2 linked regions of the Jilunia laotingensis genome follow. The protein of the gene in region 1 interacts with the protein of each later gene in a pairwise test. Links are inferred from orthologs where the notes say so. Each region holds a gene or a part of one and is shown on either strand. Other genes may lie near its edges.

Region 1 (3,105 bases):
AGAAAAAGAATTTCTTATATTCGTTTTTTATTATGGGATAATTGTGGGTCTGAGAAAAAACAGCCTAGTCGTAGAAAGTACCTTTATAGGTTGTTAGTTGCTGATGAAATGTCTAAGGAGGGTATGGGGGCAAGTGTTTTAAGATGGGAGGTAGTATATGATACCATGTTTAATGGTAGTAATGGCTGGCAAGAGTTTTATTTTGAATCAACATGTAAGTATATACGTTATATCAAAATATATTTTATGAATAATTCTCGTGATCAATATACCCATCTTGTAAACATTCAGGCTTATGAATATCCTACGCAAGTTCTTTATAATTGCTCGCAAGGATTCGGTCAAACTTCTCAAAAAAAGCAAGGAGTTTATAAATGGTTTAATCATTTACGTGGTGATTCGGGGAAAGTAGAAGATCAAGAGATGGCTCCCCCTATTCATGGTTTGATAAACAACCGTGTAATTATTGGAAAACAGAGTGATGAAACAGTATGCAGTATCTCATTAAGAGTATATGAACGTGTGGTTCGTATGCTCGTTGATTTGAATGATAATATTTTCAATACCGAATTGGAAAATATTAAAAGCGAAATAACCGAACGTTTAAAAGAACTACATACAATAGATAAAGAATTGCAGTATTTTCAAAATTCAATTTATAATCCGGTGATTCGTAGATTCTCTCATCAACAATGTTGGAGTAAATGGCTAGCTAGATTTACTACCGGGGCTCTGATTATAACTATTATACAATGGATTGTTGATACATGTTCTGCTTTTGCTTGGCATGAAAAATTTATTTTGTTTATAAGGAAATTGATTGCATTTATATATCCTTACTTATTTGTATAGTTAAAGGATTGGGGCTTGATGTTACAATGAATATAGAAAGCCAAATTTTTTGTAATCAATGGAAACGTTTATTATGGGTCAGCTCTCTTATTCTACTTTTTATGAGGGAAAATTATTCCTGAGAATTAGATGGATAATAATTCTTTTGTTAATCGGCTAGTTATGTTTTTGATATAAGGAATATAATGAAAAAATGTGGGCAATTTAAAAATCAAGTTCTTGCTATTTCATACTAATAATAGACATGAAATAGCAAGAACTTGATTGTTAGTAGTGTTTATTGTCAGATATTTTTTTCCTTAATCAGATATTCTGCAATTTGTACGGCATTTAGTGCTGCGCCTTTTTTGATTTGGTCGCCTACAATCCAGAAAGTCAAACCACATTCGTTGGTAAGATCCTTGCGGATGCGTCCTACGTAAACTGGATCTTTTCCTGCAAGGAACAAAGGCATTGGATACTCTTTCTCTTCCGGATTGTCTTGTAATACAAGTCCTTCGCCTTTCGCAAAAGCTTCGCGGGCTTCTTCGACGGAGATAGGACGTTCTGTTTCTATCCAAATACTTTCAGAATGAGCCCTCAAAGCAGGGACACGTACACAGGTTGCACTGACTTTTATATCCGAATGCATGATTTTTCGTGTCTCATTGAACATCTTCATCTCTTCTTTCGTATAACCGTTTTCTGTGAAAACGTCGACTTGTGGAATCAGATTGAAAGCAAGTTGATAAGCAAATTTTTCTACAGTAACGGGCTCATTGGCCAATACCTGACGATATTGTTCGTAAAGTTCATCCATAGCTGCTGCCCCAGCACCACTAGCTGCTTGATAAGTAGAGACATGGACGGTTTTTATGTGTGAAAGCTGCTCAATGGCTTTCAGTGCAACTACCATCTGGATCGTCGTACAGTTAGGGTTGGCAATTACACCACGTGGACGATCTTTTGCATCGGCTGCATTAACTTCCGGAACCACCAAAGGTACATCGTTGTCCATACGGAAAGCACTTGAATTGTCGATCATTACGGCACCGAATTTGGTAATCGTCTTTTCGAATTCTTTAGAAGTTCCTCCACCTGCTGATGTAAAAGCGATATCCACTCCTTTAAAGTCATCGTTGTGTTGCAAGAGTTTTACCTCGATCTGTTTACCGCGGAAAGTATATTTGCTTCCGGCACTACGTTTAGAACCGAACAAAACCAACTCGTCCAACGGGAAATTTCTCTCATCGAGCACGCGCAGGAATTCTTGTCCTACGGCTCCGCTTACGCCAACAATAGCTACTTTCATCTTTTTCTCTTGTTTAAATTGAATATTGTATTTAATATACTATTCTTCCGAATAGCAAATAATTGGTTGCAAAATTATAACAATTTGCCATATAATTGATAAGTTTTTTGTTATTTTGCAGAGAAAACGTAAAACTTAGATATATGCAATGGTTTGATATCAGCTTACAACTACCTATAACCGATCCTACATGGATATTTCTCCTTGTACTTCTCATTATATTATTTGCTCCCTTAGTATTAGGAAGACTTCGCATACCGCATATTATCGGAATGATACTTGCCGGTGTAGTAATTGGAGAGCATGGCTTTAATATTCTGACAAGGGATAGTAGTTTTGAACTGTTCGGTAAGGTGGGGTTATATTATATTATGTTTCTTGCCGGGTTGGAAATGAACATGGGAGATTTTAAACAAAATAGAGGAAAAGCTGTCGTACTTGGGCTGCTTGCGTTCATAATACCTATGGCAATTGGCTTTGTCACTAATATGACGTTACTGAAATATGGGTTGGTGACATCGATATTGCTTGCCAGTATGTATGCTTCACATACATTGGTTGCATATCCTATTGTGATCCGGTATGGCGTATCCCGGCATCGTAGCGTGAGTATTGCAGTCGGTGGTACCGCTGTAACCGATACTCTGACCTTGTTGGTGTTAGCGGTGATTGGAGGACTTTTCAAAGGAGAATCTTCCGGGTTGTTCTGGATATGGCTGGTTGTAAAAGTTATATTTCTTGGTTTCCTTATTATTTTCTTCTTCCCGCGTATCGGGCGTTGGTTTTTTCGGCGGTATGACGATAATGTGATGCAATTTATCTTTGTACTTGCTATGGTGTTCTTGGGAGCCGGTCTAATGGAATTTGTTGGTATGGAGGGAATATTGGGAGCATTTCTTGCGGGTTTGGTGTTGAATCGGCTTATTCCACATGTCTCTCCATTGATGAATCATCTTGAATTT
Region 2 (3,284 bases), 3.5 Mb from region 1 along the record:
GATAATCACTCTTATACTGACGCTCCTGCTCCGAATCATCCGCAATCACTATCTTACGATAGTTATTCATATTTTTATCCGATTTTTTTCGAGTCTTACTGCCATCCTCCTCTTCACCTTCCTCCACATTCTGAGCGACATCTTTAGTCGTAACACCATTTTGACGATCTAGTTGTGCTTTCATTAATTTGAAATCATCCATCTCAGCACCTTTTTTATCTCCGATTTTCTTACGGGCTTCAGCACGATGATAATATCCGGCCAAGAAATTAGGATATTGGTCGATCACTGTTGTATAGTCCTTTATAGCTCCCCGATAATCTCCGGTTTGGGCACGTAGCAAACCACGATTAAAAGTAGCCATCATATTATCCGGTTCTATCTCAAGTACAAAATCAAAATCTTCAATCGCACGGTTATCATCACCAACCTGCGCTCGCAACAAACCACGATTATAATGTCCGATAAAGTTGTTAGGATCAATATCCAGTGCCAAATCATAATCACTCATAGCACCTCTCAGATTATTCTGGTGGAACCGAGCTAACGCACGATTTATATAATTACCCGCATTCCGGGCGCTTAAACGTATTGCATGATTAAAATCAGACTCGGCTTCCGCATACTTACTTTGCTGAAGCTGAACAATAGCCCGGGAAGCCCAAGCATCCGGATCGTATTTATCCATCTCAATAGCAGTATTAAAGTCTTTCAACGCCCTGATAGTATCTTGCTGTTTTAAGGCAACCTCTCCACGCATTAGATAAGCACGTGTATATTTGGGTGCCACCTTAAGCATGGTTTCCAAATTTTCTTCCGCTTCCTTATAATCCTTTTTCTGGATATAACATAAAACAAGATTATGCAAAAGAGTTATATTTTCTGGTGCATAGTGTAATGCCTTTTTATAATCCTCGATGGCACCGTCATATTTATTCTGACGGATACGCGCCAATCCACGAATCTGATAAGCCCCAACTACAAAAGGATTTCGCTCGATAGCTTTATCACAATCAGCTTCAGCACCCTGAAAATCATCCAAATTTATTTTTGCCAACCCCCGAAAAAAATAAGGCTCATATAAATATGGTTTCGCATTAATTACCTGATTGAAGTATTGAATAGAAAGTACATAATCTTCAAAATAAAGTGCATTACGGGCGATCATCATCACCCGCTCTGTATTTATCTGAGCATATACCAATGTAGGAAGTAGCAATAGTGCCACTAATATTTTTTTTATCATTAGCCTTAAGATACTTATTAAGCGAAACAAAAGTAATGCTTTTAGTCTATTCTACAGGGATATCAATCAACTTTTTATATTTTTTGAGCATTTGATCATGTAGATTAGACTATTAAACAATTTACGATTGAGGAATTTCTTTTTTAATTTAATTCATTCCCCAATCGTAAGACTCAAAATATCAAATTGTAAATTATATCACTTCACTTGTTTCATTTTATAAGAGCTACGGGCTTTGCCTTTCAACATTGCATTCAGCTTTCCCTTTATCATCTGTTTCCGTAACGGAGAAATATGATCGATAAACATTTTACCATCCAAGTGATCAAATTCATGTTGCATGACGCGTGCAAGATATCCTTCCACCACTTCGTCATGTTCAACAAAATTCTCATCCATGTATTTCACTCTTATACGCCCTCCACGTTTAACTGTTTCGTGAATGCCAGGCAAACTAAGGCATCCCTCCTCCATCGAAACTTCTTCACCACCAACTTCAATAATGTGCGGATTAATATACGCCCGATTAAAATCTTTAAATTCCGGAAACTCATCAGATATCGGGTCTAAAGTAATCGTTACAACACGAATTGGAAGTCCGATCTGAGGTGCGGCAAGCCCTACGCCATCGGCATGCACCATGGTTTCAAACATGTTAGCAATCAAATCTTTCAATCCAGGATAATCAGATGGTATATCTTCGGCCACTTTCCTAAGAACCGGCTGGCCATATGTGTAAATTGGTAAAATCATATTTTGTTATTCCTTATAATTATATTAAACAATTTATCCGTTTATATTAAAACGCTTACTTTCAAGATATGTTTGCAAGATGATAGTCGCACTGATTTCATCTACTAAAGCTTTATTCTGACGATCTTTCTTTTTTAGTCCGGCTTCAAGCATCGTACGATGCGCCAATACGGATGTAAAACGTTCGTCAACAAACTCAACAGACATTTCCGGAAGACGTTTCTTCAAATTCCTGACAAATGGTTCGATATACTTCATACTCTCAGAAACTTCATTATTCATTTGCTTAGGCAAACCAATTATGATACGTTCTACAGATTCTCTACGTGTATAATCAATGATGAAATCTAACAATTCATGTGTAGACACTGTTGCCAAACCATTTGCGATAATCTGCATTACATCGCTAACAGCCAGCCCCGTTCGTTTTCTACCGTAATCAATAGCTAATATCCTACTCATAATCGGGCACAAAAATACGATTAATATTTCGAATAAAGCTCATTATAATATAAAAAAGGCGTCTTTATTCAAGACGCCTTTTCTGCATTCAGAGCAAATACTCTGTAGAACCCCTATTTTATTCCAGAATCACTACACGGTTCAGGAAGTTCTTGCCGAACATGTTCGCAGTACCACCAAAACCGATGAGTTCGAGCTGATCTTTGTTCACACCTTCTTTTACGAGGGCATCGTAAACAGCCTGAGCGCGTTCTTCAGAAAGTTTCTGGTTCCATTTAGCACTACCGGTTGCTTCGTCGCAATATCCGGCTACCTTGTACTTCTTATCCGGATTAGCTTTCAATATCTTGGCAGCCAGTTGGATGTTAACCATGCCGTAATCATCGATCTTGGCACTTCCGATCTTGAAGAAGATAGCACGAGGACCGGCAACTTCAATTTCCTTAACAACCTCCTTTGTCACAGGCTTAACATTTGCCAGAGCGTTCTTGGCGTCTGCCAGGTCGGTCTGGGCCTGAGCCAATTCATCACGGTACTTGTTCAATTCATCGTTGATGGCGTTCTGATCTACCTTTCCGCCCGATACGAACTTCTTGCCACCGAATGTGTAAGTGACACCGGCTGTCAAGTGGATATAACCGTCAGTCTTTCCGCTGCTGTATGCGCCCAAGATAGATGGAGTCACCTGTCCGCGAGCTTCTAAGTCGATGGCAAGATACTCGTTCACATTGAACTTAGCACCTAAGCCGAGACTTGCGCCAACCAAACAACGAAAATCATGGTTTTTAGGATTAGTACCACCAACTCCCTCAGGCTGCAAAAC

What was found.
Region 2: the proteins of H8744_RS03440 (region 1) and def interact in binary tests that used the Escherichia coli proteins (3 or more experiments, as listed by UniProt). The link is inferred for Jilunia laotingensis from one-to-one orthologs.

Annotation. Positions count from the first base shown.
Region 1 is NZ_JACRTF010000001.1:843,765-846,869, reverse strand. Bases 140-2,901 are described here. They hold H8744_RS03440 (aspartate-semialdehyde dehydrogenase), read right to left. Parts: upstream 2,144-2,901; coding sequence 1,136-2,143; downstream 140-1,135. Other genes in these bases: H8744_RS03435 (cation:proton antiporter), read left to right, coding at 2,287-2,901; H8744_RS03445 (hypothetical protein), read left to right, coding at 140-852. In the rest of the region: more of H8744_RS03445, read left to right, coding at 1-139; more of H8744_RS03435, read left to right, coding at 2,902-3,105.
Region 2 is NZ_JACRTF010000001.1:4,342,031-4,345,314, forward strand. What follows is about bases 223-3,163. They hold def (peptide deformylase), read right to left. Parts: upstream 2,000-3,163; coding sequence 1,445-1,999; downstream 223-1,444. Other genes in these bases: H8744_RS17100 (tetratricopeptide repeat protein), read right to left, coding at 223-1,246; ruvX (Holliday junction resolvase RuvX), read right to left, coding at 2,033-2,461; H8744_RS17115 (OmpA family protein), read right to left, coding at 2,580-3,163. Outside these bases: more of H8744_RS17100, read right to left, coding at 1-222; more of H8744_RS17115, read right to left, coding at 3,164-3,284. UniProt on the Escherichia coli protein: Removes the formyl group from the N-terminal Met of newly synthesized proteins. Requires at least a dipeptide for an efficient rate of reaction. N-terminal L-methionine is a prerequisite for activity but the enzyme has broad specificity at other positions.